3 regions of the Pseudobutyrivibrio sp. LB2011 genome follow, and region 1 is predicted to be linked to each of the others. Evidence: predicted binding sites of a transcription regulator. Region 1 holds the regulator's gene; each other region holds the start of a gene.
The links. The regulator HrcA, encoded in region 1, represses chaperone genes, less so after heat shock. The targets are predictions, from matches to a motif close to TGTTAGCACTCNNNNNNNNNGAGTGCTAACA.
Positions count from the first base shown of each region.

Region 1 (11,245 bases):
TTAAAGTATGAATAAAGAAAAAACAATTACGAAATTACATATTTCAGAGGTGACAGAAAAGGCGCGCATCTCAGTGCAAGCAACTCTTGAGAATAAAAAACTGGAGTTGCCTACGGAGTATGCCGTGTTGAACGAAAAGGAGCAAGAAGAGTTTACTACTAAGTTTGGTAATAAAGGTATCCCGATAGAGAACATTATTCAGATGTGGCAAAACTCAGTTAGAGAAGTTGATTTTACAGGAAGCGTTTCAAAACTTGATTTGATAGTAGTGAATGATCAAGGTGTTTTTATTTGGGAAAATATTAAAATATATAAATTTACATTTTCATCAGGTCGTGCAATCCACGTTGTATTACCATTATTAGAAGAGGGAAATAAATATAATCGACGTCGTGGAGTGCGCATCAATATTGATAAGGTAATGGACGTTGAGCAGGACGATATAATGTATTCGGTTATCGTTCGAGATTTATCATATTGCGGTGTGGGCTTTGTGGAGCCTTTAGGTTCTCAAATTGACCCGAATCGAGAGTTCATACTGCATCTTCTTGAGGATACAGATGATGGAGAGAGAGAAGTAGGAAAGTTTTTTGGAAGGATTATCAATCAAAAGGAAGATGAGAATGGTGGCGTTTTTAGTGGATGCACTATTTCATCAGACCATGCAGCTTTTCTACAAAGATATATTGCAACAAAGCAAATAGAGGCTATTAGAGGAAAGAGCAATCAGTCAGGTATAAAACGTATTAAAACAGGAGAGTTCTGGAAAGAAGATATAGCAGAAGAGATTAATAAATCTGAAGAAGATAACATTGAGGAATAAAAAAATAACACAAAAAAAGCATCGGCTGACGGGACCGATGCTTTTTATTATTTCGTATTTAAATTAAGCAAGTGTGTTTACAAGCTTTGAAAGACGAGATACCTTACGGCTAACTGTGTTGTCGTGGTAAACGCCCTTAGAACCAGCCATCTCGATAACCTTGATAGCAGCCTTAAGCTCAGCCTCTGCAACAGCCTTATCTCCAGACTCTACAGCAGCCTCAACACGCTTAACGTATGTCTTAACCTCTGATCTGATTGCCTTATTACGCTCTGTTCTGATAGCTGTTACCTGAACACGCTTCTTAGCAGACTTAATATTTGCCATGTGTTGCTACACCTCCAATTTGTATAATTATAAAATGTTCAAATTAAATACGTTGTAGCCGGACACGGACAGTTCAACGCATACTCAAATATAATAGTTAATGAATCCCAAGTTGTCAATAGTTTGAGAATATTTTTATTGAAATAATGTAAATAATTCTACTTATCTAATAAAAACTGGGCAAGAACCTGATTACTTACATCTATTCCTATATCGGTAAGGAACAAACGACCTTCTTTTGCGTCCATAAATCCCTGGTTCCTAAGGGCAGTAATGATTGGACCATATATTGCTTCGATATCAATTCCGAACATATTAAAGAAGTCAGAACGATTGACACCATCGATTTTTCTAAGACCAAGGAACATGAATTCTTCCATGGCCTCTTTTTTGGAAAGGGTTTCTTCATTGTCATAGAAAGGAGAGGAAAGCTCAGTAGATATTTCCTTGCCTTCAGCGATTTGCTCGGCAATTTCGCAGTATTTGTATATGTCACGAATGTTGTCTGCACGTCTGTTTTGATACAGGGTAGCAGCGCCAAGGCCAAGTCCTAAATAAGGAACACGGTCCCAATAGCCAATATTGTGGCGACAAACTTTTCCACCGCGGGCATAATTGGAGATTTCGTAACGTTTATAACCTTTCTTTTCAAGATAGTCCATTGTGTATTTATACAAATGATAAGACTCTTCGTCGGTAGGTAAATCCTCGGTTTCCATGCCTGCATGCTGCTTAACAGCATCAAACTTATATTTATCGTAGAATGGAGTGCCTTCCTCGATAATCAAAGAGTAAGCAGAGATATGTTCTGGTCGAAGCATAGTGACTGCGTTTAGGGTGCGTTCGAGTTTTTCCACTGTCTGGTGTGGCAATCCTGTCATGATATCCACATTTACATTATCAAAACCTGCCTTTCGAACTAAATCAAATGTGTGAAGGAAACGATTGTAGTCGTGGATTCGTCCAAGCTCCTTTAATTCATCGTCATTTGCTGACTGTAAGCCGATGGATAGTCTGTTGATTCCGACGCTACGGTATACATTGAGCTTTTCAGCGGATAATGTTCCCGGGTTACACTCAACAGATATCTCGGCCAATGGATTGACTCTAAAGGACGATTTGATGGTGGTAATAATTGAATCCATCAAATCCTCAGAAAGCCAAGATGGGGTGCCACCGCCAACATAAATAGTAGCTACTTCAACACCGTGGACCTGGCTTGCCATATATTTTATTTCAGTGCACAAAGCAGCGACATAACGCCGCTGCATTTTTTCATCAAACACTCCTGAAAGGAAGTCGCAATATAAACATTTTTTTACACAGAATGGTATATGAATATATAGTTCGATAGGAGTCATTTTAATCCTCGTCCAATTTAAGAACACTCATGAAGGCTTCCTGCGGAATTTCTACATTGCCAACCTGACGCATTCGTTTTTTACCTTCCTTTTGCTTTTCAAGAAGCTTTTTCTTACGTGAAATATCACCACCGTAGCATTTTGCTAAAACGTCCTTACGCATAGCCTTAACAGTTTCCCTGGCAATAACCTTTGAACCAACTGCAGCCTGGATAGGAATTTCGAAAAGGTGACGTGGAATCTCTTCTTTAAGCTTTTCGCACATTTTACGTCCACGCTCGTAAGCAGTACCAGAGAAGACGATGAATGAAAGTGCATCAACTTCTTCTTTATTAATAAGGATATCAAGCTTAACCAAGTCAGACTTCATGTATCCCTTCATTTCATAGTCAAATGAAGCGTATCCTCTAGAACGACTCTTTAGAGCATCAAAGAAATCATAGATAATTTCATTGAGTGGAAGAGTGTACTTGATAAGTGCTCTGGTTTCTTCCATGTATTCCATTGAAATATACTGGCCACGACGCTCCTGACAAAGGTCCATAATTGCACCAATGTATTCGCTGGTAACCATGATTTCAGCCTCAACGATTGGCTCTTCCATGTATTCAATCTCACTAGGATCAGGGAGATTACTTGGGTTTGTAAGCTCTATCATTGTGCCATCTGTTTTGTAAACTCTGTAAACTACGCCTGGAGCAGTAGTAACAAGGTCTAGATTATATTCTCGCTCGAGACGCTCCTGGATGATTTCCAAATGAAGAAGTCCAAGAAAACCACAACGGAATCCAAAACCAAGTGCAACTGATGTCTCTGGCTCGAACTGCAAAGCTGCATCATTAAGCTGAAGCTTTTCAAGTGCATCACGAAGATCTGGATACTTAGCGCCATCTGCAGGATAAAGACCACAGTAAACCATAGGATTAACTTTTTTGTATCCTGGAAGTGGCTCGGAAGCAGGAGCATCAGCGTGAGTGATTGTATCACCAACACGAGTGTCGCGAACGTTTTTGATGGATGCAGTCATATAACCTACCATTCCAGCTGGGAGTTCATCGCAAGGAATGAACTGACCGGCACCGAAGTAGCCTACTTCTACAACATCAAATTCTGCACCAGTAGCCATCATTTTGACGCTGTCGCCAACCTTTAATGTGCCTTCTTTTACTCGACAAAATACGATAACGCCCTTGTAAGGGTCATAGAGTGAATCGAAAATCAGTGCCTGAAGAGGTGCGTTAACATCCCCTGATGGTGGTGGCAATTGATTAACTATTGCTTCTAGAACGTCATGTATATTAAGACCAGTCTTGGCAGAAATCTGTGGAGCATCCTGTGCCTCAAGACCAATGACATCTTCAATTTCTTCGATTACTCGTTCAGGATCTGCAGATGGCAAATCGATTTTGTTGATGACAGGAATAACATCAAGGTCATGATCTAATGCAAGATAAACATTTGCAAGAGTCTGAGCCTCGATACCCTGTGCAGCATCAACAACGAGAATGGCACCATCGCAAGCTGCAAGTGAACGAGAAACTTCGTAATTAAAATCCACGTGACCTGGGGTATCGATAAGATTGAAGATGTATTCATTTCCATCGTCAGCCTTATATATAATACGAACAGCCTGAGACTTAATAGTGATACCACGTTCGCGCTCAAGGTCCATATTATCAAGGACCTGGGCTTGCATTTCACGCTCAGTAAGAGTGCCAGTCATCTGTATGATACGATCGGCAAGGGTTGATTTGCCGTGATCGATATGTGCAACAATGCAAAAATTTCTGATTTTACTTTGATCCATAAAACACCTCTATATTAATGTAATTATTTTTGCAAAAAACGATGATATTTACAAAAATGATTGCCCTCATATATTACCAAAGCTTAGGAAAAATAACAATTATATAACATTAATAAAGAAAGTATAAAAAATATCTTAAGGCGGTTGACAAAAGGGGACCCTAGGTGTAAATTAACATCAGAAAATGATTAGCACTCCAATCAGATGAGTGCTAACAACATAAAACTGAGTGGGAGTGAGGTGAATGTATGGCTGATATCGAACTAGATGAGAGAAAAGTTAAAATCTTAAATGCAATCATTAAGAATTACCTTGAAACTGGTGAGCCAGTTGGTTCAAGAACAATATCAAAATACACTGATTTGAATCTTAGTTCAGCTACCATCCGAAACGAGATGTCAGATCTTGAGGATTTAGGCTATATAGTTCAGCCACATACATCGGCAGGTCGTATTCCTTCAGATAAAGGTTACAGATTCTATGTTAACAATCTAATAGCTGAGAAGGACAAAGAAGTTGCTGACATGCAGGAATGGATGATTGAGAAGACAGAAAAGATGGAAAGCCTTCTCAAGAATGTAGCAAAAACACTTGCAAACAATACCCAGTATGCCACATTAGTTTCAGCTCCTTCAGTTGTTTCAAATAGATTAAAGTTTGTTCAGCTTTCAGCTGTTGATGAACACCAGGTACTTTCAGTAGTTGTCATGGATGGCAACATCGTTAAGAACAAAATCATCAATGTGGATAAGCCACTTGATAATGAAACAATGTTAAAGCTTAACATGCTTCTTAACACAAATCTTAACGGCCTGACAGTTGACCAGATTAATCTGGCAGTTATATCCAGATTAAAGGAGCAGGCAGGTATCCATGATGAGATTGTAGAGCAGGTACTCGATACCGTAGCAGAGACAATCACTGAAGGCGATGATTTGCAGGTTTATACTTCAGGTGCTACCAATATCTTCAAGTATCCAGAGCTTGCAGATTCAAAGAAGGCTTCTGAATTATTAGATACATTCGAAGAAAAACAATCACTTATAGAGCTTCTTAATGATAGCTCAAGTGAAAATGAGAGCACAGGAATTCAGGTATATATCGGAGACGAATCTCCAATATCAACTATGAAGGATTGTTCGATTGTTACAGCAACATACGAGCTTGGCGATGGAGTCAAAGGTACAATTGGTATCGTTGGTCCAAAGCGTATGGACTACGAAAATGTTGTTGACAATATAAAAAGTCTTAAAGGTCAGCTAGATAAATTACTGAAACAGGAAGCTGACAGAAATAAAGGATAAAAGAAATTAAGGAGATGTAAATTCGTGGCAGAGAATAAAGAAAAAATGGAAGAGTTCTCTACTGAAGAAGCAGTTAAAGAAGCTATGGAAAATGCGGAAGCGATGGCTGAAGAAGCCGAAGCTGAAGTGACAGAAGCTTCTGAGGAAAACACTTCAGAAGAATCTTCAAAAGAGGAAAAGGATGGCAAGAAGCCATTCAAGAAAAAAGAAAAGAAAAAAGATAAGCGTGATGAGCAGATAGAGCAGCTTACTGATAGAGTTACTCGTCAGATGGCAGAATTCGAAAACTTCCGTCGTCGTACAGAGCAGGAAAAGGCTCAGATGTTTGGAAATGGCGCAAAGGCCATCATTGAAAAGGTTCTTCCTGTAGTTGATAACTTCGAAAGAGGTCTTGCTACAGTTGAGGAGGGAGCAGATCCATTTGCTGATGGAATGCTCATGATATACAAGCAGTTACTTACAACTCTCGAGGAAGCAGGTGTTAAGCCTATCGAGGCTGTAGGAAAGGAATTCAATCCTGATTTCCACAATGCAGTAATGCATGTTGAGGATGAGGAAGTTGGCGAGAACATCGTCGTAGAAGAATTCCAAAAGGGCTACATGTACAACGATTCAGTAGTTCGTCATTCAATGGTTAAGGTTGCAAATTAAGTAATTTAGGAGGATATAAATCATGGGAAAGATTATTGGTATCGATTTAGGAACAACTAACAGCTGTGTTGCTGTTATGGAAGGTGGAAAGCCTACCGTTATCGCAAATACAGAAGGTGCTAGAACAACACCATCTATCGTAGCATTTACAAAGACAGGTGAGAGACTTGTTGGTGAGCCAGCAAAGCGTCAGGCTGTTACAAATGCAGAAAAGACAATCTCTTCAATTAAGAGAGATATGGGTACAGACAATGGTCGTATCATCGACGACAAGAAGTACAGCCCACAGCAGATTTCAGCTATGATTCTTCAGAAGCTTAAGAGTGATGCTGAGAACTACCTTGGTGAGACAGTTTCAGAGGCAGTTATCACAGTTCCAGCTTACTTCAACGATGCTCAGCGTCAGGCTACAAAGGATGCTGGTAAGATTGCAGGTCTTGATGTAAAGCGTATCATCAACGAGCCTACAGCAGCTGCACTTGCTTATGGTCTTGATAACGAGCAGGAGCAGAAGATTATGGTATACGATCTTGGTGGTGGTACATTTGATGTATCTATCATTGAAATCGGTGATGGCGTTATCGAAGTTCTTGCTACAGCTGGTAACAACAGACTTGGTGGTGATGATTTCGATCAGAAGATTACAGATTGGATGCTTGCAGAGTTTAAGGCAGCTGAGGGTGTAGATCTTTCAACAGATAAGATGGCACTTCAGAGACTTAAGGAAGCAGCTGAGAAGGCTAAGAAAGAGCTTTCATCTGCTACAACTACAAACATCAACCTTCCATTCATCACAGCTACAGCAGAAGGTCCAAAGCACTTTGATATGAACCTTACACGTGCTAAGTTTGATGAATTAACACATGATTTAGTAGAAGCTACAGCAGGTCCTGTTAACCAGGCGCTTAAGGATGCTGGTCTTAACGCTTCAGACCTTTCAAAGGTACTTCTTGTTGGTGGTTCTACAAGAATCCCAGCAGTTCAGGATAAGGTAAAGGCTCTTACAGGTCACGAGCCAAGCAAGACTCTTAACCCAGATGAGTGCGTAGCTATCGGTGCTTCAATCCAGGGTGGTAAGCTCGCTGGTGATGCCGGTGCAGGCGATATCCTTCTTCTTGATGTAACACCACTTTCACTTTCAATCGAGACAATGGGTGGTATTGCTACAAGACTTATTGAGAGAAACACAACTATCCCTACAAAGAAGAGCCAGATCTTCTCTACAGCAGCTGATAACCAGACAGCAGTTGATATCAACGTTGTACAGGGTGAGCGTCAGTTCGCTAAGGATAACAAGTCACTTGGACAGTTCAGACTTGATGGTATCCCACCAGCAATGAGAGGTGTACCACAGATCGAGGTTACATTCGATATTGATGCAAACGGTATTGTAAACGTATCTGCTAAGGATCTTGGAACAGGCAAGGAGCAGCACATCACAATTACAGCTGGTTCTAACATGTCTGATGAGGATATCGATAAGGCAGTTAAAGAGGCTCAGGAGTATGAGGCTCAGGATAAGAAGCGTAAGGAAGCTGTTGATACAAGAAACGATGTTGAGAGCTTTGTATTCCAGACAAAGAAGGCTCTTGATGAAGTAGGTGACAAGATTGATGCAGCTGACAAGGCAGCAGTTGAGGCTGATATCGAAGCAGCTCAGAAGCTTCTTGATCAGTACCAGACTCCAGAGGAGATGAGTGATTCACAGATTGGTGAGCTTAAGGCAGCTCAGGAGAAGCTTACAGAGTCAGCTCAGAAGGTATTTGCAAAGATGTATGAGCAGTCACAGGCAGCTCAGGGAGCAGCTGGTGCAGGCCCAGATATGAGCCAGTTCACAGGCGCAGGCGCTGGTGCAGGTGCACAGTCAGGTCCAGCAAACGACGATGTTGTTGATGCTGATTTCAAGGAAGTTTAAATAATAAATAATAGCTCCCCTTCGGGGGAGCTTATAGTGTAATAAAGGATTGATAAAAATGGCAGAACAAAAACGTGATTACTATGAGGTGCTCGGAGTTTCTAAGACAGCCTCAGATAGTGAGATCAAAAGTGCATATAGAAAGCTTGCTAAGAAATATCACCCTGATATGAATCCAGGTGATGCAGAAGCTGAGAAGAAATTCAAAGAAGCTTCTGAAGCATATGCTGTTCTTTCTGATGCAGACAAGAGACGTCAGTATGATCAGTTTGGTCACGCAGCATTCGAAAACGGCGGTGGCGGAGCTGGTGGCTTTGATTTCTCTGGTATGGACTTCGGCGATATCTTTGGCGACATCTTTGGAAGCTTCTTTGGAGGCGGCGGTGGCCGTGCTTCAAATGGTCCAATGCGTGGTGCAAACCTTAGAGCAGCAGTGCATATCACTTTTGAAGAAGCAGCTTTCGGTTGTGAGAAAGAGCTTGAAATCGTTCTTAAGGACGAATGTGCAGCTTGTCATGGCACAGGCGCAAAGCCTGGTACAAGCAAGCGTACATGTACAAAGTGTGGTGGTAAGGGACGTGTAATGATGTCTCAGCAATCACTCTTTGGTATGGTTCAGAATGTTACAACATGTCCTGATTGTCAGGGAACAGGTGAGGTTATTGATACTCCATGTCCTGATTGTAATGGTACTGGATATGTTGCTCGCAAGAAGAAGATTTCTGTTTCTATTCCAGCTGGTATCGACAACGGACAGAGCGTTCGTATTCGTGAGAAGGGTGAGCCTGGTAGAAATGGTGGCCCAAGAGGTGATTTACTTGTAGAAGTAATCGTTAAAAATCATCCTATTTTCCAGCGTAGAGATATGGATGTATACTCATCAGCTCCTATTTCATTTGCGCAGGCTACTCTTGGTGGAGAGGTTATCATTGATACTCTCGACGGTAAGGTATCATACGAGGTTAAGCCTGGTACACAGACTGATACAACAATCAGACTTCGTGGAAAGGGTATTCCTTCACTTAGAAATAAGAATGTTCGTGGTGACCAATATGTTACACTTGTTGTACAGGTTCCTACAGGACTTTCTAAGGAAGCTAAGGAAGCACTTCGCAAGTTCGATGAGCTTACAGGCAACACAACAGTTGGCGGTCCAAAGTCAGTAAAGGCTGAGAAAAAGAAGAAGGGCTTTGCAGATAAAATAAAGGACGCTATCGACGATCTATAAAGGATAATAAATGATTATTAATACAGGGCAGCGCACTGACATACCTGCATTCTTTCCGGAATGGTTTGCCAATCGCTTGAAAGAAGGCTATGTATGTGTGCGCAATCCTTACAATCAAAGTTCAGTAAATAAATATATTTTAAACCCACAGGTGGTGGATGCTATTGGCTTTTGCACAAAGAATCCAGCACCTTTTTTTTCGTATTTGGATTTAGTAAAAGACTATGGTCAGTATTGGTATGTGACAATCACACCCTATGGCAAGGATATTGAGCCAGGTGTTCCAGATAAAAAAGAGGTAATGGAGTCCTTTAAATTCCTCTCTAAAACTGTGGGGATTAATCGTATTGGCTGGCGATACGATCCAATCTTTGTAAATGAAAAATATACAGTCGATTTTCATATTGAAGCCTTCACAAAGATGGCAGAAAATCTTAAAGGATACACCAATCATGTGGTAATCAGCTTTATTGATATTTATGAAAAGGTAAAGAAGAACTTTCCTGACGCAATGGCTGTATCTGCAGAGGATAAGATACGTTTGGGACAGGAGATTATTCGTATCGCAAAGGACAACAATATGGTTGTAAAGCCATGCGCCGAAGGAGATTTCCTTGCTAAATACGGAGCTGATTGCAGTGGGTGTATGACGGTAGACATGTATGAAAAGGCCATTTCGGCTCATTTGAATGTGCCTAAATCAAATGTTAAGCCTGCCAGAGCAACTTGTGCTTGTTACCTTGGTGCGGACATAGGAGCATATGATACTTGCAGACATTTTTGCAAATACTGTTATGCAAATAATGACTTAAGTCAGGTAAGAATAAATGAAAAACTCCACGATGTGAATTCTCCATTTTTAATTGGAGGATTTCGAGAAGGAGATATAATCCATGAGGCTAATCAAAAGTCTTGGATTGATAATCAGATGAGCATTTTTGATTTAATATAGATTAGGTGGTTATTTAAATGTTTTTATGGATTTTAGCAGCGCTTTGCGCTTTTTTTGTTAAGGGACTATGTGGTTTCGCAAATACGTTAGTGTTTGATACAATACTGGGATTTGGAGTAAATAATGTAAATATTTCTCCAGTGGAGCTGGTACTGGGGTATCCAACAAATGTAATATTGACTTTCAAAAACAGGGAAAAAATAGATAAAAATATCGTTATTCCTTTGATTATTGTGGTTATAGTAGGAAGTCTTCCCGGGGCATTTGTACTTCGATACGTAAATGCGAATATAGTTAAAATGATTTTTGGTGTTATGGTTACTCTTGTTGGCATAGATATGATGTATCGAGAGTATAAGCCCTCCGCTGGAAAGAGTCATAAATTATTTGACATAGTAATTGGAATACTTGCAGGCGCTATGTGTGGAATGTTCGGTGTAGGTGTGCTTTTGGCAGCATTTGTGAGCAAAGTTACAAAGACTAGCACAGAGTTTAAAGCTAATCTAAGCCTCGTATTCATAGCTGAAAACACCTTTAGGCTTGTTACATATATCGTACTTGGGGTAATGACATTTGAAAGTATTAAGAAGGCGTTGTACCTTGCGCCAGTAATGCTTTTCAGCCTTTGGCTTGGCATGAAGTGTGGGGATATCTTGGATGAAAAATTAGTAAAGAAGCTGGTTATACTATTCCTGATTATCTCTGGTGTTACTATGATAGTAAATAATATGAACATAATATAAGGTAGAGTTTGTCCATAGACCATCGGACGATAGCATCTTTATAATGGAAGATGAGTACTTAGAAAATATTCTGTATGCGTCAATAGAAAAGGAACCTTGGGCTCCAGATTCAGAAGTATTTTCATTCACCAAGA
Region 1 covers NZ_JNJS01000001.1:335,624-346,868, forward strand. Annotated here, with positions in the region: gene T375_RS01450 (PilZ domain-containing protein) at 8-823, shown strand; gene rpsT (30S ribosomal protein S20) at 887-1,150, opposite strand; gene hemW (radical SAM family heme chaperone HemW) at 1,309-2,511, opposite strand; gene lepA (translation elongation factor 4) at 2,513-4,318, opposite strand; gene hrcA (heat-inducible transcriptional repressor HrcA) at 4,567-5,622, shown strand; gene grpE (nucleotide exchange factor GrpE) at 5,668-6,273, shown strand; gene dnaK (molecular chaperone DnaK) at 6,296-8,188, shown strand; gene dnaJ (molecular chaperone DnaJ) at 8,247-9,416, shown strand; gene T375_RS01490 (DUF1848 domain-containing protein) at 9,427-10,368, shown strand; gene T375_RS01495 (sulfite exporter TauE/SafE family protein) at 10,386-11,111, shown strand; gene T375_RS01500 (hypothetical protein) at 11,155-11,245, shown strand, end outside.

Region 2 (11,245 bases), 140 kb from region 1:
TCTGTGTCATAGCGCAAGGGCCATCAAATGGGATATCTGAAATACATGTAGCAATAGCTGCACCGAGCATAGCAACAAGCTCAGGACGGCACTGTGGATCTACTGCCATAACCATGTTGTTAAGTGTTACGTCATTACGATAGTCCTTTGGGAAAAGTGGACGCATAGGTCTATCGATAACACGAGATGTAAGAACTGAGTTCTCAGATGCCTTACCCTCTCTCTTATTGAAACCACCAGGGATTTTACCAACAGCGTATGTCTTTTCTTCAAACTCAACAGAGAGTGGGAAGAAATCGATACCATCCCTAGGCTTGTCTGATGCAGTTGCAGTTGAAAGAACTGTAGTCTCACCATACTGAATAAATGCTGCTCCATTAGCCTGTGCAGCAACTCTGCCGATATCAACACGAAGTGTTCTACCAGCCAAATCCATTGTAAATGTCTTCATGGTTTTCTCCTTCAAATATTTTATTATTTAAGCATCAACCCGAAACTACTGAAAACGAAGAGTTATACTCTCCTAATTCAGTGGCTTCGGATCTTGCTTGAAATCGAAAAATAAATAAGAAAATGAGCGGAGTAAGCAATACTCCGCTCTTATAGATTACTTTCTTAAGCCAAGACGCTCAATGATTGAACGATATCTCTCAATGTCAGTATTCTTAAGGTATGCAAGAAGGTTTCTTCTCTTACCAACCATCTTCATCATACCACGACGTGAATGATGGTCACCTGGGTTAGCCTTAAGGTGCTCTGTGAGCTCAGAAATACGAGCTGTAAGAACAGCGATCTGAACCTCTGGAGAACCTGTGTCACCAGCTGTTCTAGCATACTCATTGATAATTGCCTGCTTCTTCTCTTTTGTAATCATTTTAACTACCTCCTAAAAACTTTTAATATGCCGTAACTAAGGAAAAGGTCGGAGTGTCCAAAACCTGAGTTACAGTAAATTTCGTACCGATATATAATAACACAGCTATAAAAATATGTAAACTATGTATAAATAGGCTTTTTTAAACTGTTACTGTATTAAATCTTCGATTGCATATTTATTAACGCCTCCTAATTTTCCACTATTTACATAAACAGTAGAAAAATCATAATTCAATGCAAAATAAATCTGTCCTGTTTCTTCATCAATTTTACCTAACGAAATAAATGTTGAATAGCCGTTTGCATCCTTAATAATGTACACAGGTGAATCCTGATTCAGGCCGTATTCATCGCCATTTCCGTCTTCATCCTCATTAGCAATGATGTCTACAAATCTAACATCTGTAATATAATTCAACAGCTTTTCTATTCTATCTTCGTTTATATCGATGCTAGGGTCATCTGTGTAAACCCAATCGTCTCCATCTCTTTCAAAAGTCAATAGAATATTATTACTATCAGTCATTTGAAAGCTATAAACTTCTTCATTATCAAGCAATATAACATTATCGCCTTCATCTTCTATTTCGCTGGCTTCATCCAATACTTCTGCCTGTTCATCTGAGCCATCAAGATTTTGTATCATTTTTGCTGGGTTTTTTGAATTAAAAGTAATAATCAAAACCACAATAAGCAAAACAATGGCCAGTACAAGAAATATGCCTTTATAATTCTTTGAAATAAACTTCTTCATCATTTCCTCCAAGAAAATATTCTTTATTTAGTATAACAAAAAAGTATTAACAAACAAAGAAGCCGGAGCCATAAGCTCCAGCTTCGAAATAATTATCTGTAGATGATATCGTCTCTTCCAGGACCATTTGAAACCATTGTGATTGGGAAGCCAATTTCCTTCTCAATGAACTCAATGTAGTTTCTGCAGTTCTCTGGGAGATCTTCGTATTTCTTAATTCCACGAATATCTGTCTTCCATCCTGGAAGTGTCTTAAGTACTGGCTTAGCCTTTTCAAGCTTGCTAGTAACTGGGAAATCTGTAGTAACCTCACCATCGATTTCATAGCCAACACATACAGGGATTTCATCAAGATATCCAAGTACATCAACAACTGTAAATGCTACATCTGTTGTACCCTGCATTCTACAGCCGTACTTTGAAGCAACACAGTCGAACCATCCCATACGACGTGGACGACCTGTAGTAGCACCGAACTCACCGCCATCGCCACCGCGACGTCTAAGCTCATCAGCTTCATCACCGAAGATTTCAGAAACAAATGCACCTGCACCAACAGCTGATGAATAAGCCTTACATACTGTAACAACCTGCTTTAACTCCTGAGCTGGGATACCAGCACCGATGCAACCGTATGGAGCAAGTGTTGATGAAGATGTAACCATTGGGTAAATACCATGGTCTGGATCCTTCAAAGTACCAAGCTGGCCTTCAAGAAGGATAGTTTTATTCTCTTTAAGTGCGTTCCAAAGGAATGCTGAAGTATCGCAAACATAAGGAGCAATCATATCGCGGTATTCATGTAATGTCTCAAGGAGCTCCTCTGGATTAAGGAGTGGCTTGTGATATAAATGCTCAAGAAGAACATTCTTCTGATCACATGTACGAACAACCTTTTCTTTTAAGAGCTCATCATCAAAAAGCTCCTGAACCTGATAACCGATTTTTGCGTATTTATCTGAGTAGAAAGGAGCAATACCGCTCTTTGTTGAACCGAAAGAAGCCTTTCCAAGACGTTCTTCCTCGTATTGATCAAAAAGGATGTGATATGGCATAACAATCTGTGCTCTATCAGACACAAGAATGCGAGGTGCTGGTACTCCTTTCTCTACAATAGAGTTAATCTCTTTGATAAGGATAGGAATATTCAATGCGACGCCATTTCCAATGATGCTAGTGGTGTGATTATAGAATACACCTGAAGGTAATGTGTGAAGCGCGAACTTACCATAGTTGTTTACGATAGTGTGTCCTGCGTTTGCACCACCCTGAAAACGAACAATGATATCAGCGTTCGCTGCCATCATGTCTGTAATCTTTCCTTTGCCTTCATCGCCCCAATTGGCACCTACAACTGCTTTAACCATAACAATCCTCCTAAATTACAATTAAATTAATTTATATCAATCAATTTCTTAGTCACTGTACAAGCAAGTGCGCCTGGTCCAATGTGACATGAAACTGAAAGTGATAACGGATCTATCCAGATTTCTTTGCCTGGGAATTCAGCTTCTAATTCTTCTTTAAATTTTTCTGCGGCTTCCTGATTCTGTGTGTGAGCTATAGAAATCACAACATCATCAAGATTGTCTGTATGAAGGACATTTTGCATATCCTTTTTTAATGCTTCAATCATTGTCTGCTTTGCAGCCTTAACTGTACGAGCCATTGAATACTTATCAAGCTTCTCTCCGTAGATTGAAAGTACAGGCTTAATCTTTAACAGTGAACCGATTGCAGCAACTGCTGGAGTAAGTCTTCCGCCCTTTTTAAGGTATTCTAGTGTATCTACTGTGATGTAGATGGTAGATAAAGACTTGATTTCCATAAGAGCATCACAGATTTCCTGTGCACTCTTCCCCATATCGGCAAGCTTTTTAGCTTCCAACGCTGAAAGCTTCTGTGTAACTGAGATACGCTGGTTATCTACAACTACAACCTTGCCATCGTAATCCTCTGCCAGCATCTTTGCTGTAGCGCAAGATGAAGATAAACCGCTAGACATAGGAATATAAACTATTTCATCATACTCTTTAAGAAGCTTATCCCATGTATCCATAAGATTTCCTGTGATAGGCATCGAAGTAGTAATCTCTCCGCCCTGTGTAAGCTTCTCATAGAACTGTTCCTGAGTTAAATCGATATCCTCGTAATATAACTCACCATCAATATAAAAAGGCATAGGTATAACAAAAACTCCATAGTCCTTGGCCTGTGCCTGTGTAATGCCACTATTGCTATCTGTAAGAATTGCAACTTTGCTCATAAATCACCTCAAAAAATACTCTGTGTTAAACAAAACACCGCTGATTATTCTAACATAATCAGCGGTGAAAAGAAACAACTAAAGCATAATTTTAGTACATGCCACCCATTCCACCTGCGGCAGCAGCGGCAGCTGCAGCATCAGCAGTAGGATCTTTAATATCTGCAACAACAGACTCTGTTGTAAGAAGTGTTGCAGCAACAGAAGCAGCATTCAAGAGAGCTGTTCTTGTAACCTTAACAGGATCAAGGATACCAGCCTTAACCATGTTTACATACTCTTCGTTGTAAGCATCGAAACCAATACCAACTTCTGACTCACGTACCTTGTTGATAATAACAGATCCTTCAAGACCTGCATTTGCAGCAATGTAGAATAATGGAGCTTCAAGAGCCTTAACGATAACGTTTGCACCTGTCTTCTCATCACCAGAAAGTGTATCAGCAAGAGCTGCAACTTCCTTCTGAACGTGGATGTAAGCAGATCCACCACCCTGGATGATACCTTCTTCTACAGCTGCACGTGTTGCATTAAGAGCATCTTCCATACGAAGCTTAGCTTCCTTCATTTCTGTTTCTGTAGCAGCACCTACACGGATAACTGCAACACCACCTGCAAGCTTAGCAAGTCTTTCCTGAAGCTTTTCTTTATCGAACTCTGATGTTGTCTCATCAATCTGTCCACGAATCTGAGATACACGAGCCTCGATTGCAGCCTTATCACCAAGACCATCAACGATAACTGTGTTCTCCTTGTTAACCTTTACAGACTTAGCACGACCAAGCTGCTCAAGAGTTGCATCCTTAAGCTCAAGACCAACTTCCTCAGAAATTACCTGGCCACCTGTAAGGATTGCGATATCCTGAAGCATTTCCTTACGTCTGTCACCATATCCTGGAGCCTTAACAGCAACAACGTTGAATGTTCCACGAAGCTTGTTAAGGATAAGTGTTGTAAGAGCCTCGCCCTCGATATCCTCAGCAATGATAAGAAGTCTAGCACCTGACTGAACAACCTGCTCAAGAAGTGGAAGGAGTTCCTGAATGTTAGAAATCTTTTTGTCTGTAATAAGAATATATGGATCATCAAGGTTTGCTTCCATCTTGTCCATGTCTGTGCACATGTAAGCTGAAATGTAACCTCTGTCAAACTGCATACCTTCTACAAGGTCAAGCTCTGTCTGCATTGTCTTTGATTCCTCGATTGTGATAACACCATCGTTAGAAACCTTTTCCATAGCGTCAGCTACCATCTGACCTACTTCATCATCACCAGCTGAAATTGCTGCAACACGAGCGATCTGCTCCTTGCCATCTACAGCCTTAGACATTTCAAGAATAGCCTTAACAGCACAATCTGTAGCCTTCTTCATACCCTTTCTGAGAACGATTGGGTTTGCACCAGCAGCAAGATTCTTCATACCTTCCTTTACCATAGCCTGTGCTAAAACTGTAGCTGTTGTAGTACCATCACCTGCTACATCGTTTGTCTTTGTAGCAACTTCCTTTACGAGCTGAGCACCCATGTTTTCGAATGCATCCTCAAGCTCAACATCCTTTGCGATTGTAACACCATCGTTAGTGATAAGTGGAGCACCGTAAGACTTTGCAAGAACAACGTTACGTCCCTTAGGTCCAATAGTAACTCTAACTGTATTTGCTAATTTATCTACGCCTGCCTCAAGAGCCTGTCTTGCTTCAGCGCCATACTTAATTTCTTTTGCCATAATAATCTACCTCTTTTCCTAAATATTATTCTACAACTGCAAGAATATCATTCTGACGAACGATAATGTACTCCTCGCCTTCAAGCTTAACTTCTGTACCAGCGTACTTTGAATATATAACCTTCTGGCCTTCCTTAACCTGCATTGTGATTTCCTTACCGTCAACAATTCCGCCAGGGCCAACAGCTATAACCATAGCTTCCTGTGGCTTCTCCTGTGCTGCAGATGCAAGAATAATACCAGACTTTGTAGTCTCTTCTGCTTCGCACTGCTTTAATACAACGCGATCTGTTAATGGAACTAATTTCATTTTATATTACCTCCTAATTTAAGTATCAAAATCATTTATTAGCACTCCATTCAGTCGAGTGCTAACCACAAAGAGTATAATAGGATTCTCTCGAATCAGTTGCAAGCAATTAAGGTTAGTAGTTTTCGAAAGAATCCTATAGAAAGCTCTTATTTTCTCTTTATTTCTCGTTTTTTCTCATTATTAAACTTTTAGGTAGCTTAGAAAGCAGAGAATGCTTAAGACTATCGCCACCTGCAGCCACAAGTTTGCCAAATACATCCAAAATCAAAGCCTGATTCTTCGGATCAAGAGTTTGTATCTCTTTTGTTAGCGACGCAATAGACCTGACTTTACTAGATGTAATCTGTGAAAGCCTTGTAGCCCCTGATGAGCTAATAAGGGATGAAAAGAAAACATCACCAAATGCCGCCCTGGTCTCATAATCAAACTGAACAGCCCATTTCTTGATGACTTCATCAATTAAAACTGAAGACGAAGCAACTGCATCTACCTGCTCAAATCTATTGCGTTTTATCTGCCAGCTCAATGGGTCATGTTGGTTAATCCCCTTTGCATCACTGACAATAACCTGCATCTTTGCCTCTGTATACATAAGCATTCCAATAATAGATTCTTCCGGAATATACTTATGAACTCTATTAATCATAGCTTTATAAGCAGGCTTTTTGAGGACTTCCGGAATAAATCCAGGTCCATCAAAATTATACACTTCTAAGATACTATCCTGTATATGGCCCCTGCAGAATGTGCTTCCATAAACAGCAAAATTACCACCCTTTGAGTGGCCACCAATTCGAAGCTTTTTCATTGTCCTAGCAAAATTGGTATTGAGATAATCTGCCGCCTGAAGCTGACCGCCAGTGCCTTCAGAAAAGCACATGTTAAAATCTTCTTTCCACCCAACAAGTGTATCGTCAGTTCCTCTAAAAGCAACAAAAATAGTGCCATCAGGCAAATAAAAACTGCAAACAGCAAACTGAGTCTGTTTCCTAGCATCAACATCATTAACAAAACCTGCAAGCTTCATTCCACCAAATCTTTTAGAATTAGCCATTTTAGGCATAATAAAGGGAGCAAGCTTAGTCATAGCTGTTCTTGCCATCAAACCTTCTTCTGTGAATTTTTCAAAAAATATTTTGTTGAGATCTTCTATTGAGATTTTTTCTTTTAGGCCAGGACCAGGCACTAAACCATCAAAAGGTGCATACACCAGCTCGCAAAGAGCCAGTGCATCCACCTCATTAAACGGATCTATATTGAAAGGGACATCCCCTCTCCAGTCAAGATAATCAAAGATGTTAGCCATACAACATACTATTCCTCAAATAAAGCATCTGAGCCAGCCTCAGGCTGCGACTTTGTTTCTTCTGCAAACTCAACTACAGGCTCTTCCTCAAAAATAGATTCATCTACTTTGTTTTTGCCTGAAATTGGAGAATCCTCCATGTTGCGATTAAAGTTTCTATTAGAATCCTTTTTATGATCCCTAAGGCCAATCACCATAAGTAACAATGAAAATAGAGAAAATGCTCCTACCACTACTAAGTAAGCGGATGCATAAACATTTCCATCAAAAATCTTGATAGGTGTTAAAAGCAGGTAAATGCTTGCGGCAATTGTAGCTGCCCCGAGAATCAAGCTTAAGAACCAAGAGCCTCTTTGAATGTGGAACAATGCAAATGACTGCTGAAGCATGATAGCACCAAAAACCACACCTATAAGGCAAACAAGAGCATCAATAAATGCTGATACAATATCCGCATTTACGATAAAAACTGCACCTATTACAACAAGGATGACACCCATTGTAAAACCATAGCTAGTGATTCTAGTAAATTCATGATTAAAGAAATATTTAATCATGTAGTACATTCCAAAACAAATAAATAAAATACCAAAACCTAAAATAGAGAATGAATATACCACTTTTGAAATAAACTCTACATTAAGTGTGAGCAAACAAATACCAACAGCCAGGTAAGCAATCGCTCCGATAATATTGGCAATCAAGCCTGCCTTTGAGTCCTTAATTTCTTCTTGTGTGTGAGCCATAGTCTCCTCCTTAGTATTGATTAAGTGATAATAATCAGTATTTAACCAAATAATATAGCAGTAAGATTTATTAAACAGTGAGCAATAATGCACATGGATAAACGTTTATTTTTAATATACATAAATCCAAGGGCTGCTCCCATCAATACTGCATATATGAATTGTACTATATTATTGTGTAGAATTCCAAAACAAATTGAGGAAATCACTACCGCTGGAACCGGGCCATACCATAAGCATAGCTGGCCTGTTAGAATCCCTCGCATTAATAATTCCTCCAATATCGGAATTACTAAACAGTTGCATAACACCTTCATTACTAAATCGCCATCAGTAAGTATGCTGTTGGCTCTGGCAAAGCCTGCCGACGATTCAACCAAACCACTATGGGTCAGAGCTACGTTTAGTAAAACTGCCACAGCTACCGTTGCCACAACCCATATCGCATATACGAAGACTTGCTTTTTGTTTTTAACAGGCTCCGGAATAAGCTTTGGAACATTTGAATAAATAATATACATTGGCACAATGCAAACAATGCCTGCTATAAGCAGACATGAAAGCTTGCCGTATTTATCTCCTATGATATCAAGAAGCAACGAAACTCCCAGCTGATATACAAAGAAATAAACAAGCAATGGATATATAATTTGAATGATTCTATTCTGTCTAATTTGCTTCAATGTATTCAAGCACCTCATTTGGATAGTCTAAAATAGTGACAGCTCCAGCATCTTCCAAATCCCACTTTGAACCAAAGCCCCAGGAAACACCAATGCAATCGATTCCTCTTTGTGCAGCACCTTCTGCATCGAACTTAGTATCACCAACAAGTACTGTTTCTTCCTTTTTGTGCCATGGTGCACGTGAAAAACATAAGTCTATTACTTCTGCTTTTGTATCTATGGAAGCATCCAATGTAGCTCCACAAATATCAGTGAAATAATGGTCTATACCAAGCTTTGCCAATAGCTTTCTAGCAGTTGGTTCTGGCTTTGAAGTGCAGACAAACAAGCAATAACCTCTTTTGTTTAATGCAGCAAGAAGCTCTTCTATTCCAGCGTATACCTTGGCATTAAACATACCATTTTCCTTGTCATAATACTGTCTGTAAGCGGCAACAGCACCATCAAAATCCTCATCCTTAATATGCAAAAGCTTTGGAAAAGAATATGTAAATGGTGGCCCTACGCATTTACGAAGTGTAACAAAATCTGGAATGTCATATCCATATTTTGTAAGGGCAACCTTCAGCCCCTCAATAATACCAGGAGCTGAATCAACAAGTGTGCCATCTAAATCAAAATAAACATTTTTTATCATTTCTTAACGCCCTTTGTGTCTCTGCTTGCGATGTGAAGTCGTCCGATTGAAACAGTTTTGTCTTTAACCTTAACATCTACATTTTCGCCTTCGCCAAGAATGTAAATATTAATAAGCTCGTCGCCTTTGCCAAGTTTCATTCCACGGACACCAACTGCTGTCTTTTTCTTTTCAGGAATTGTGTCCCCTTCAATTCGAAGGAACATATCCTTTGCAGACTGCATTACAACAGAGCTACCAGGATTAAGCTTGCCAACACATATAACCTTATCGTCATCAGCAAGTTTGGTTGCAGCAATTTGCTTTCTAGTAACGTCAAATTCTGCACCCTCAACAACCTTAATCATAGATTGCTTAGTACCGAATAAAAGTCGTGATTGGATAATGTTAGCCATTGAATCTGCAAAGATAAGATTCTGCTTTGTAAGATCAATCTTTGATCCCTTTTCTGCAGTGTCGATTGGCAGTCCCTTATCACGGAACTTACCAAATGGAAGGCTAAGAACCTTAATCGCATGCATATCTCCGTCATCTGTAAAGAGACAAATCTTATCTATATTTTTACAGAAAATAATCTTTTTAGATTCAGTCTCTGCTGCTTCTTTATTACGCTCGAATGTAGGCATATCTACTACACGAGCATATGCAAATCTGTCGATAAGAACTGCCACATCAATTTCCTCGATTGGCTTTTCTTCTACAACAGCCTCTTCTACGTTATCAATAACAGTGCGGCGCTCTCTAGCATACTCTTTCTTGATAGCCTGTAAATCCTTGATGATAACCTTTGCCATCTCAGCACGGCTCTCAAGAATCTTTGTATAATCAGCAATCTTCTGCATTGTCTCAGCATAATCACCACGCAATGCTTCGATTTCCAAACCGATTAATCTGTGGAGACGCATATCAAGGATAGCCTGAGCCTGACGCTCAGTAAACTTGAGTAAAGCTGCATCCTTTTTCGACTGCTCAGACTTGAACTTGATACCTTCAGTGATACCTTCAACAAGACAAGCCTTAGCCTGCTTTACATCCTTTGAACCACGAAGAATTTCGATGATAAGGTCGATAACATCACAAGCCTTAATCAAACCTTCCTGGATTTCCTTTTTCTCGCGCTCTTTGCCAAGTAAATGAGTGTACTTTCTAGTGCAAAGCTCATACTGGAAGTTAACATGATGTCTGATGATTGGAACGATACCGAGAGTCTCTGGCTTTCCATCAGCAACAGCAAGCATGTTTACACCAAATGTATCCTCAAGACGAGTCTTCTTGTAGAGGAGGTTAAGGACATTCTGTGCATCAGCACCCTTGCGAAGCTCAACAATAATTCGCATACCATCCTTTGAAGACTGGTTTGAAATATCTGTAATATCGTTGGTCTTTTTAGACTCAACAAGTGAATATATATCATTAAGGAACTTTCCGATATTGGCACCAATCATAGGATAAGGAATCTCCGTAATTACGATTTGTTCCTTACCACCTTTAATCTTTTCGATTTCTGCCTTACCACGGATTTTGATTTTACCAACACCTGTTGAGTAAATCTCAAGCAAATCATCCTTGTTTGTGATAATTCCACCTGTTGGGAAATCAGGACCTGGAATGATTTTAAGCATCTGAGCTGTGTTAATATCTGGATCCTTCATGTATGCAATAACGCCATCAATAACCTCACCAAGGTTGTGCTGAGGAATTGATGTAACCATACCAACGGCAATACCATCGGAACCATTGATAAGGATGTTAGGAACACGAACAGGAAGAACCTCTGGCTCCTTTTCTGTCTCATCATAGTTTGGTACGAAATCTACTACGTTTTTATCAAGGTCCCCAAGATAAACCTCCTGGGCAACCTTAGCAAGACGAGCCTCAGTGTAACGCATAGCAGCGGCACCATCACCTTCAATGGAACCAAAGTTACCATGGCCA
Region 2 covers NZ_JNJS01000001.1:471,018-482,262, reverse strand. Annotated here, with positions in the region: gene T375_RS02195 (polyribonucleotide nucleotidyltransferase) at 1-451, opposite strand, end outside; gene rpsO (30S ribosomal protein S15) at 608-874, opposite strand; gene T375_RS02185 (DUF4340 domain-containing protein) at 1,025-1,630, opposite strand; gene T375_RS02180 (adenylosuccinate synthase) at 1,723-2,997, opposite strand; gene T375_RS02175 (DegV family protein) at 3,024-3,896, opposite strand; gene groL (chaperonin GroEL) at 3,988-5,622, opposite strand; gene T375_RS02165 (co-chaperone GroES) at 5,648-5,932, opposite strand; gene T375_RS02160 (Mbeg1-like protein) at 6,093-7,241, opposite strand; gene T375_RS02155 (DUF308 domain-containing protein) at 7,250-7,987, opposite strand; gene T375_RS02150 (CPBP family intramembrane glutamic endopeptidase) at 8,029-8,670, opposite strand; gene T375_RS02145 (HAD hydrolase-like protein) at 8,657-9,310, opposite strand; gene T375_RS02140 (DNA gyrase/topoisomerase IV subunit A) at 9,307-11,245, opposite strand, start outside.
Region 2: the regulator HrcA is predicted to act here: its motif matches at 5,969-5,999, upstream of T375_RS02165 (co-chaperone GroES).

Region 3 (11,245 bases), on a different contig from region 1:
ACCAACACCAGGCTCACCTATAAGTACTGGATTGTTCTTTGTCTTGCGGCTAAGAATTCTGATGACATTTCGGATTTCTTCATCACGACCGATAACAGGATCAAGCTTGTTATCTCTAGCTCTTTCTACCAAATCGTATCCATATTTTTCAAGTGTGTCGTAGGTTGCCTCTGGATTATCCGTATTTACGGTTTGATTTCCTCTGACAGTTGCAAGCACTGCAAGGAATGAATCCCTTGTAATATTAAATGCCTTGAAAATATTTTTGATAGGTGTGCTTGGCTTTTTAATCATAGCAAGCATCAAATGCTCAACAGAAACGTAGCTATCTCGCATTGATTTAGCTTCGTCCTCAGCATAAGTAAGAACATAATTGAGATGCTGACCTACTCGAAGGTCACCACCCTGCACCTTTACTCTGGCTTGAAGTGCCGCATCTACAGCATTTTTGAATTGTTCCACATCGATGTCCATCTTGCTAATCAATGATGGAATCAATCCATTTTCCTGACGTAGCAACGCCATCAATAAATGCTCCTGCTCTATCTCCTGATTGCCATAATCCATGGCTATTTTTTCGCATGCATTAATTGCTTCGATTGATTTTTGTGTAAATTTTTGGATGTTCATAATCTCACCTCCACCCGTTATTTATCTTGTAATTATGTTCTAACACAAAAATTAGCACTCGACAAGTCCGAGTGCTAATAATTAATAATTATTTTAGATTTCTTTAGTTTTGTCTATCATAAACGCGTAAGTCATAATGTGTTGAATACATGTCTTCCAGACTTTCTACATCTACATCCCCACTAATTAGAAGTCTATCGAAAGATTGCGATGTACGATGCTGACGATAATCTTCGTAACACATGTAAGCAAAAGTCTCTATTAGTGTGGCATTAGGCTTATAGATAGAATAAATATCTATAATATCTGGATTCAATAAATATGTCTTCGTACCAATCGAATATGAACGAACCGCAACAATAGGTCTTTCCTTGGTACTACTTTCATGTAAATATGCAGTCAGTTTATATGCATCAATATTGGCTCCACCAACTACACAGCTTCCTAATTCTTCGTATACTGGTGGCTGAGGATCAAAATCGTATTGTTTGACATTAAGCAGTTCAATCGCACTAGCAAGCTTTTGCAACTCATTAAATAAAGTCATATTGCCAATAGTGATGGCTGTATGCTTTGCATAGTCTGTCAAAGATACAAAATCATATTTTTCATTCTCATTAAAGCCTGTTGGCTTAACTGCCTCGATAGCAGCATCACTATAATAATAATCTGGGTAATTGTCTCGAATGTAAGTAAGAAAAGTTTTGAAGTCAAAGAAAGTACAGCGATGTAGGTCAATGTTTTCGATTTCGTCCCGCGTGACTTGCCGGACTTGCTCCTCATCGCTATTAGCTTCAATTTGATAATTTAAATGCGTTCTAAATAAAATATCTGTTGTTTCCATAATTTTAATCTCCCCCTTTTAGTATACTAGCACATATAGTACCTTCTGTACATAGTAATACTAGACCTTGTAGCAATTTTATTAAATTATACTAAAATTAAATATTGGGGTTTATACAAGTTTAATATTTTTTATATTAAATATTTCTATAACTAATTATCAAATTAACTTAAAATTAATTTTAATTTTCCTCTTTAAACTACTAAAGTATTGTGCTATAATTCGACGCAAGTACAATGAAGTGCTAACAATTAGGTAGAGCTTCATTGTTTTTTTTGCCAATATGCTTTAGTTCTCTAAAGAAGAAAAGCAAGCCTAAATTTAATAACCTAAGGAGGATGAACTTATGAAGAAAAAACTACTTGCTTTAGTTCTCGCAGCCACAATGGTTGCTGGGTTAGCAGGCTGTGGAAACTCTAGTGCAGATACAGCATCAACAGGCTCTGCATCTACTGCTTCTACATCAACTGACCTGAATGTAATGATTGAAACTGCTGTTGAATCACTTGATCCACAGCAGGCAACAGACGGTACTTCTTTCGAAGTAATCGCTGACTACACAGATGGCCTTATGCAGATGGATTCTGATGGAAATCCAATCAACGCTTTAGCAGAAAGCTATGATCTTTCAGATGACGGCCTTACTTACACATTCAAGATTCGCGATGATGCCAACTGGTCAAACGGTGAGCCTGTAACAGCACAGGATTTCGTATTTGCTTGGCAGCGTGCAGTAGATCCTGAAGTAGCATCTGAGTATTCTTACATGCTTTCAGACATCGGCCAGATTGTAAACGCAGCAGAAATCATTGCTGGTGAAAAGGATAAGTCAGAGCTTGGAGTTACAGCTGTTGACGACAAGACACTTGAGGTTCAGCTCAATGTTCCTGTTTCATATTTCCTTTCACTTATGTATTTCCCAACATTCTATCCTGTAAACGAAGCTTTCTTCAACGAATGCGGTGATACATTTGCAACAAGCCCTGAGACAGTTCTTGCAAACGGTGCTTTCGTACTTGATAGCTACGAGCCAGCTGCAACAGCATTCCATCTTACAAAGAATGAGGACTACTACGATGCAGCTTCTGTTTCACTTTCAGGTCTTTCATATCAGGTAATTCAGGATTCACAGACAGCTCTCATGAGCTATCAGACAGGTGATTTAGATATCACACTTGTAAACGGTGATCAGGTTGACCAGGTTGAAGACGATCCTGAGTTCCAGTCAATCGGTGCTGGTTACTTATGGTATGTAACTCCAAACATCAAGGAAGTTCCAGAGCTTGCAAACCTCAACATTAGACTTGCTCTTACAATGGCAATCAACAGAGAATCTGTTACAGCTGATGTTTTAAAGGATGGCTCACTTCCAACATACACAGCAATCCCACGTGACTTCTCTGCTGACTTCTCTGCAGATCAGGAACAGTTTAAGGATTACTGCCGTGACGATGCAGCTGCTGCAGCTGAGTACTGGCAGGCAGGTCTTGATGAACTTGGTATCACAGAGCTTACTCTTGAGCTTGTAGCTGATGAGGATGATGCACCTGCAAAGGTTGCTACAGTTCTTAAGGAAGAATGGGAAACAACTCTTCCAGGACTTACAGTAAACATCACAACAGAGCCAAAGAAGCAGCGTGTATCTGATCTTCAGGAAGGTAACTATGAACTTGGTCTTACAAGATGGGGACCTGACTACGATGATCCAATGACATATCTTGGAATGTGGTACACAGACAACCCTAACAACTACGGTTTCTGGTCTAATGCTGAGTACGATGCAATCCTTGATGAATGCACAACTGGTGACCTTTGCACAGAGATTGATGCTAGAAGAGACCGACTTTACGATGCAGAGCAGATTGTTATGGAAGAAGCAGTTATCTTCCCAATCTACACAGCAGCAAATGCACAGATGGTTTCATCTAATGTTTCAGGAATTGATTTCCACCCAGTTGCTCTTAACAGAGTTTACAAGAACACAACAAAGAACTAATAGAAATTAAATTCTTACTTTGGAGCTCAGAATTTATAGCTGAGCTCCCTAAGTAAAAATTTAAAAGGGAAGGATATGTAATATGAAAAAATACATACTAAAGAGGGTTCTTACATCTATTCTTACTCTCTTGGCAATCGTTCTAGTGCTATTCATTTTGATGCACTTGATGCCAGGTTCGCCATTCAATGACGAAAAACTTTCAGATGATCAGCGTACCGTCTTGTACGCGAAGTATGGACTGGATCAACCAATTGTAATTCAATTTGGACGATATGTAGTCAACATGCTAAGAGGAGACTTCGGAGTAAGCTACAATATTTCCAAAAACACTCCAATTTCTCAACTTATCCAATCAAGACTTCCAATTTCAATCAACATTGGTTTCTTCGCAGTAGCATTAGGCGCTATAGTGGGCCTGATTCTTGGTCTGATTGCAGCACTAAAGCGGGATACTATTTTGGATACTATCTGCACCATCATTTCAGTAATTGGTGTGTCAGTTCCATCCTACGTATTTGCGTTAGCTCTTTCATACAACCTTGGTTTCAAATGGAAGGTATTCCCAATGCTTTACAACACTGCAGATGCGCTGAATTCCAGCATTATGCCTTCAGTTGCATTATCGATGTTTACCATGGCAACAATTGCCAGATTCACCCGCAGTGAAATGATTGAAGTATTAGGCAGTGAATACATGCTTTTTGCAGAAAGTAAAGGACTAACAAGCAGTCAGATTATCATCAAGCATGCTCTAAGAAATGCTTTGATTCCTATCATCACTGTTCTTGCGCCACTTGTAGTTGACCTTATGACAGGTTCTCTGGTTGTAGAAAAGATTTTTGCTATTCCTGGTGTAGGAAGCTTGCTTGTAAATGCAATTCAATCAAATGATTATAACGTAGTAATCGCTTTAAGTTTTATCTACTCTGCTCTCTACATTTTCGTAATGCTGGTTGTGGATATTCTTTACGGCATAATCGATCCACGAATCAGACTTGGAAAGGAGGGCGACTAAGATGGATGCATACTTTGTTTTAAAAAAGCAAAATGAAGATATCAATATCGATTCCAACTATGCTTCACAAAGCTTTTGGAAGGAAGTCAGACATCGTTTCTTCCACAAGAAAAGCGCTGTGGTCGGACTTATCTTCATTATTCTTATTGTATTTTTCGCCATCGTTGGCCCAGGCATGACCGAGTATGATTACTCAACACAGGAGCTTACTCAAAAAAACTTTGCACCACGTGTTCCTGGCCTCGAAAACCTTGGCATTCTTGATGGAACAGAAACACTTAGCACCACAACAGGTAGCAAGGAAATCAATCAATATGAAGCTGGCGGCCATGATGATTTGTACTACTGGTTCGGTAGTGACATGTACGGTCGCGACCTTTGGACTCGCTGCTGGTCAGGTGCCCGAGTATCGCTTATCATCGCTGTTGCTGCTGCCCTTATCGATATGATTATCGGTATGAGCTACGGTCTTATCTCCGGCTTCTTTGGTGGTGCCGTTGATATGGTAATGCAGCGTTTGCTAGAGATTTGGAACGGTATTCCTCGACTTGTAATCGTAACTCTTCTGCTTCTTATCTTAAGACCAGGTATGATTACAATTATTTTTGCATTAATGCTTACTGAGTGGGTTGGTATGAGCCGAATCGCACGTGCAGAAATGCTTAAACTTAAAGAGCAGGAATTTGTTCTCGCATCAAGAACTCTGGGTGCCGGCAGCTTCTTCATTATCTTTAAAGAAGTTCTGCCAAATATTATTGGACCAATCATCACACAGGTAATGTTCTCAATTCCTACAGCTATTTTTACAGAAGCTTTCCTTAGCTTCGTAGGTCTTGGAATTCCTGTACCACAGTGCTCTCTTGGTTCACTGATTTCAGATGGATACGATTCATTTACAACCCATCCATATCAGATTATTCCACCAATTATCATAATGGCACTGTTGATGCTTAGCTTTAACTTACTTGGCGATGGCCTTCGTGAAGCCTTCGATCCAAAGATGAAAGAAATGTAGGAGGGAGATATGGCAGACGTAATTTTAAATGTAAAAAACCTGGACATTTCTTTCAAGACAAGTGCAGGTATGGTACACGCCATCCGTGGAATCGACTTTGATTTGGAGCGCGGTGAAACTGTAGCAATCGTTGGAGAATCTGGTTCTGGAAAATCAGTTACAATGAAAGCCGCTATGGGAATTCTTGCAAAAAATGCGGTTGTTAACAGTGGCCAAATTGATTTCACTTACACAAACGAAGATGGCGAATTAGGAACTGTGGACATCCTTGAGAAGGATAAAAAATGGCTTAGAAAACACATCAACGGAAAAAGAATCGCAATGGTATTCCAAGATCCAATGACATCATTGGACCCTACCATGAATATAGGTAAACAGCTTGTTGAGGGAATCCTTCTTCATACAAAACTAAGTAAAGACCTTGCTTATATGAAAGCCGTTTCTCTTTTAAAGGAAGTTGGTATTGAAGATGCTGAAAAGCGAATGAAACAATATCCTCATCAGCTTTCAGGTGGTATGCGCCAGCGTGTTGTTATTGCTATCGCATTATCTTGCGACCCTAATCTTTTAATCTGCGATGAGCCTACTACTGCTTTAGATGTTACAATCCAGGCAAAAATCATAGAGCTTATCAAAAAGGTACAAAAAGAAAGAGGCATCTCTGTTATTTACATCACTCACGACTTAGGTGTTGTTGCCAAGGTTGCTGACTACGTCAACGTAATGTACGCAGGAAAGATAATTGAAAAGGGCCTGACAAACGAAGTCTTCTACGATCCAAAACATCCATACACATGGGGACTTTTATCTGCTATGCCAGATTTGGAAACAGACGACAGGTTATACACAATTCCTGGTTCTCCACCAAATCTTTTACACGAAGTCAAAGGAGATGCATTCTCTCCTCGTAACAGATTTGCACTTGAAATTGACGACATTGAAGAACCACCAATGTTCCAGATTACAAAGAATCATTTCGCAGCCACATGGTTGCTTGACCCACGTGCTCCAAAGGTTGAAATGCCTTCAGAGCTTCGTGAAAGACTAGATAGAATGAAGAAGGAGGCAAGTAAATATGACAGCGAACTATAATGCAGAGCCTCTTTTGAAGGTTGAAAATTTAAAGCAGCATTTCAAAGTTAGCAACAACTATACCGTAAAAGCGGTAGAAGGTGTTTCATTTGAAATCTATCCTGGTGAAACCTATGGCCTGGTTGGAGAATCAGGCTCAGGTAAATCTACTATCGGCCGCTCTGTAATCAGATTGTACAATCCAACCGATGGAAAGATTACCTTTAACGATACTGACATCACTGGTCATCTTTCTAGAAGCGACAAGACCATGCTTCGTACACAGATGCAGATGATTTTCCAGGATCCTATGTCGTCTCTTAATCCTAGAAAAAAGGTTGAGGACATCATCGGTGAAGGATTAGACATTCATCACACCTACTCATCAAAAGCAGAACGTGATGAAAAGATTAAGGAGATTCTTGCAAAAGTAGGGCTTGCTCCAGAGCACGCTTCTAGATATCCTCATCAGTTTTCTGGTGGACAAAGACAGCGTGTAGGCATCGCCAGAGCTTTAATCATGAATCCAAAGCTGATTATTGCCGACGAATGTATTTCTGCTCTTGATGTTTCTATCCAAGCTCAGGTTGTAAACCTTATGAAAGATATCCAGGCCGAAACAGGTGCCGCTTATCTTTTCATTGCTCACGACCTTTCAATGGTAAAGTACATCTCCGACCGCATCGGCGTACTTCACCTAGGCCACTTGCTAGAAACTGGCACCACCGAGGAGATTTTTTCAAATCCTATCCATCCTTACACAAAAAGTCTTCTCTCTGCCATCCCAGAACCAAATCCTGTTGTTGAGAAAAATCGCGTAGCATTGACTTACGATTATAAAACTTCGGGTATCAATTATAATGAGGGAACGGAGCATTTAGTTGATGGAACTCACTATGTAAAATGTACCGACGCTGAGTTTGAAAAATGGAGTAAATAAAATAAAGGCCTCTCCTGATTTGGAGAGGCCTTTGAAAGTTCAAGTTATCCTTCGATAGCTATATATTTTGTTTCATCTTTCTGAGGAATTTCTTCCTTCTTAGGTACGCTTAAAGTAAGAACTCCATCCTTGAATGCTGCATGTATATCTTCCTGTGTGATGTTATCACCTACATAGAAGCTTCTGCTGCAAGAGCCAGTGTAGCGCTCACGGCGGATGTAGTTGCCATCATCATCCTGACTGTCGTTGTTCTGATTTGTTTCAGCTTTAATTGTAAGATATCCATCTTTCAACTCAGCTTTGATATCTTCCTTGGAGAATCCTGGAAGATTCATATCTACTTGATAACCGCTTTCGGTTTCTTTTACATCTGTAGTCATCATTCTTGAGAAGTCATTGTCAAAATTTCTTCCAAATCCTGTGACACGTGGTACTCCAAAGAAATCATCCATAAAATCATTTGATAAAATACTAGGCATTAACATAATACTTACCTCCTTTTATTTACGGGCTTCTTTGAGCCTGATTGTTAATGTGGTTAAAGAAGAACTTCTTTTGTTCCTCTTTGTGATTATGTTATAAACCTAAAATTAGCACTCGTCAAGTACGAGTGCTAATAATTTATAATTATTTAATATTTTGTTTATAATTTATCTGACATTTCCAAAACTCAACATCTTCAGTAATAATCATAAACCTGCCTCTTTAAACATATATCTTCCATTTTTGCAATCAATTATTTCTGATACCCATAATGCCTTAAGGAAGAAATCCTTAGTGTTGCATAACTTTTTAAGAGACTACTACCTAAACTAGATTTTGCTAGATTAGGCAGTAGCCTTTTTGGTATTTTGTGACAGATAAGATTGAAATACTTTTGTATGCTAAAAACTAATCAACTTAGCAATAGAAATGTCGTCTAGTTACGCCACACTGCCCTTGAAAACTACTGCCTATTTCTTATTTTTTATTCTAGGCAGTAGTCTCCTAGTGATGACTTGTGGCTTCGCCACAGTCCCAGTTTCAAACCTGCTTGACTAACATTAATCTGCCAAAAGTTATGAAGTCAAGGGAGCGTAGCTCCGAAGGCTTGCCCTTGACTGAAATAACTTGGCAGATATGATGTGTCTAGCAGTTTGAAACATAAAAGAGACCAGACGCAAGTCTGGTCTCGCATTATACAATTTGCAACTACATTTAATTACTATTTAATTCCTACAAACTCGTAGCCTGCTGCTTCTACTGCAGCCTTAAGATCTGCCTCAGCAACATCAGCTGAAGTCTTAAGTGTAACAAGGTTTGCCTCGTGGTTTGCTGTAGCCTCGTCTACTCCGTTGATTTTCTCAAGGGCTTCCTTTACGTGTGCTTCGCAGTGAGCGCACATCATTCCTTTTACTGTAATTTCCATTGTTGATTTGTCCTCCTTTATTTCTCCAGCTTTTGAATGCTGGCTGTTAACTAATAATTTTTCATGGCCAACTGAGCTCTTTAACGCCTTGTCTCTAGTGTGGTCGTGCATTTTAAATAGATTTAAACGCAATGCATTTGTTACAACGCAGAAGCTTGATAAGCTCATAGCTGCTGCACCAAACATTGGATTCAGAGTCCAGCCGAATGCATGTATATATGCGCCTGCTGCAAGTGGTATTCCAATAACATTGTAGAAGAATGCCCAGAATAGATTCTCATGAATATTTCTTAATGTTGCGCGGCTAAGTCTGATTGCTGCAACAACATCAGAAAGTCTGCTCTTCATAAGAACTACATCTGCTGCATCGATAGCAACATCTGTACCAGCGCCGATGGCAATTCCCATATCTGCCCTAGTAAGTGCCGGCGCATCATTGATTCCATCTCCTACCATGGCAACCTTGCCATACTGCTGCAATGCTCTGATTACTTCCTCTTTGCCATCTGGCTTTACGCCTGCAACGACTTCATCTACACCTGCCTCAGCTGCTATGGCTGCTGCAGTCTTTTCATTGTCACCAGTAAGCATTACCACGTGGATACCAAGATTCTTAAGATGTGCGATAGCCTCTGGCGAATCTTCCTTTATAACATCTGCAACTGAAATAATTCCTAGATACTTGCCATTCTTGGCAAAGAATAATGGAGTCTCTCCCTTTTCAGCTAATCTATCTGCAAGCTCTACTATTTCAGTACCGACATTAGCATGCTGCTTGATAAGCTCAAGGTTGCCTCCGTAGACTTCCTCTCCATCCAAAATAGCTGTGATTCCATTTCCAGATAAAACCTTAAAGTCTGTAACCTCAGCTGGCTCCATGCCATTTTCAAGGCCATTTTCTACAATGGCTTTAGCTAGCGGATGCTCTGATTTATTCTCTACTGCAAAGGCTACTCGAAGAAGATCCACATCATCCACATCCTCGGCCTCAAAGATTCCTACAACCTTTGGTTCACCTTTTGTGATTGTACCTGTTTTATCAAGTGCGACAATCTGAACCTTTCCTGTTTCTTCCAAAGATACAGCTGTCTTAAACATGATGCCATTCTTGGCGCCCATGCCATTTCCTACCATAATGGCAACCGGCGTAGCAAGGCCAAGAGCACATGGGCAACTGATTACAAGAACAGAAATTGCTCTAGCAAGAGCATAGCCCACAGGCTGTCCAACAAGCATCCACACTATAAAAGTAATTATCGCAATTACGATAACTGTTGGAACAAATACGCCTGAAACCTTGTCTGCGATTTTAGCAATTGGAGCCTTTGTAGCTGCCGCATCACTAACCATCTGAATAATCTGAGAAAGTGTTGTGTCCTTTCCAACTCTAGTGGCTTCGCATACCATATATCCACTTTCATTGCTTGTAGCTGCTGAAACTGAATCACCAACCGACTTATCTACAGGAATGCTTTCGCCTGTAAGTGCGGATTCATTTACTGCACTGCTACCATCCACAACGATTCCATCCACAGGGATGTTGTCCCCAGGCTTTACAACAAATCTGTCTCCGATTTTGACCTGTTCAATAGGGACTTCTGTCTCTACTCCATCCTTTAATACAACTGCTGTCTTGGCAGCAAGCTTCATCAAATCCTTCAGGGCATTGGTGGTTCTTCCCTTTGAAATAGATTCCAGCAGTTTGCCAACTGTAATCAGTGTAAGAATCATAGCCGCTGATTCGAAATAGAACTCCATCATATATTCCATGACTTTGTCCATATCACCATCAACCATAGCTGATGTCATTGCAAATAATGCAAATACACTGTATCCAAAGGATGCTGTTGCGCCAAGGGCTACTAGGGTATCCATATTAGGTGCACCATGCATGAGCCCTCTAAATCCGCTAACAAAAAACTTTTGATTAATAATCATAATCGCGATTGTAAGAAGCATTTCATACAATCCCATAGCGATATGATTTCCATCCAAAAAACCTGGCAGTGGCCAATCCCAAAGCATGTGTCCCATCGACACATACATGAGAGGAATCAGTAGTATCACTGAAGCGATTAATCTATTTCTAATCTTTGGAGTCTCGGTGTCTGCAAGCTCATTGTCATAATTTGGCACTGAAGCACTTGCTCCTGCAGAACCATCTGCCTTTAAGCTGGCACCATAGCCTGCATTCTCGATAGCCTTTATGATTTCAGCAGAGTCTGCATTTCCTTCGACTCCCATTGAATTCGTAAGAAGGCTAACTGCACAACTGTCCACACCAGGAACTGCGGATACAGCTTTTTCCACCCTAGCCTGACAT
Region 3 covers NZ_JNJS01000002.1:433,414-444,658, reverse strand. Annotated here, with positions in the region: gene clpB (ATP-dependent chaperone ClpB) at 1-630, opposite strand, end outside; gene T375_RS05570 (hypothetical protein) at 734-1,474, opposite strand; gene T375_RS05565 (peptide ABC transporter substrate-binding protein) at 1,821-3,470, shown strand; gene T375_RS05560 (ABC transporter permease) at 3,553-4,488, shown strand; gene T375_RS13545 (ABC transporter permease) at 4,490-5,503, shown strand; gene T375_RS13540 (ABC transporter ATP-binding protein) at 5,513-6,595, shown strand; gene T375_RS05545 (ABC transporter ATP-binding protein) at 6,579-7,514, shown strand; gene T375_RS05540 (Hsp20/alpha crystallin family protein) at 7,559-7,999, opposite strand; gene T375_RS05535 (heavy metal translocating P-type ATPase) at 8,719-11,245, opposite strand, start outside.
Region 3: the regulator HrcA is predicted to act here: its motif matches at 8,103-8,133, upstream of T375_RS05540 (Hsp20/alpha crystallin family protein).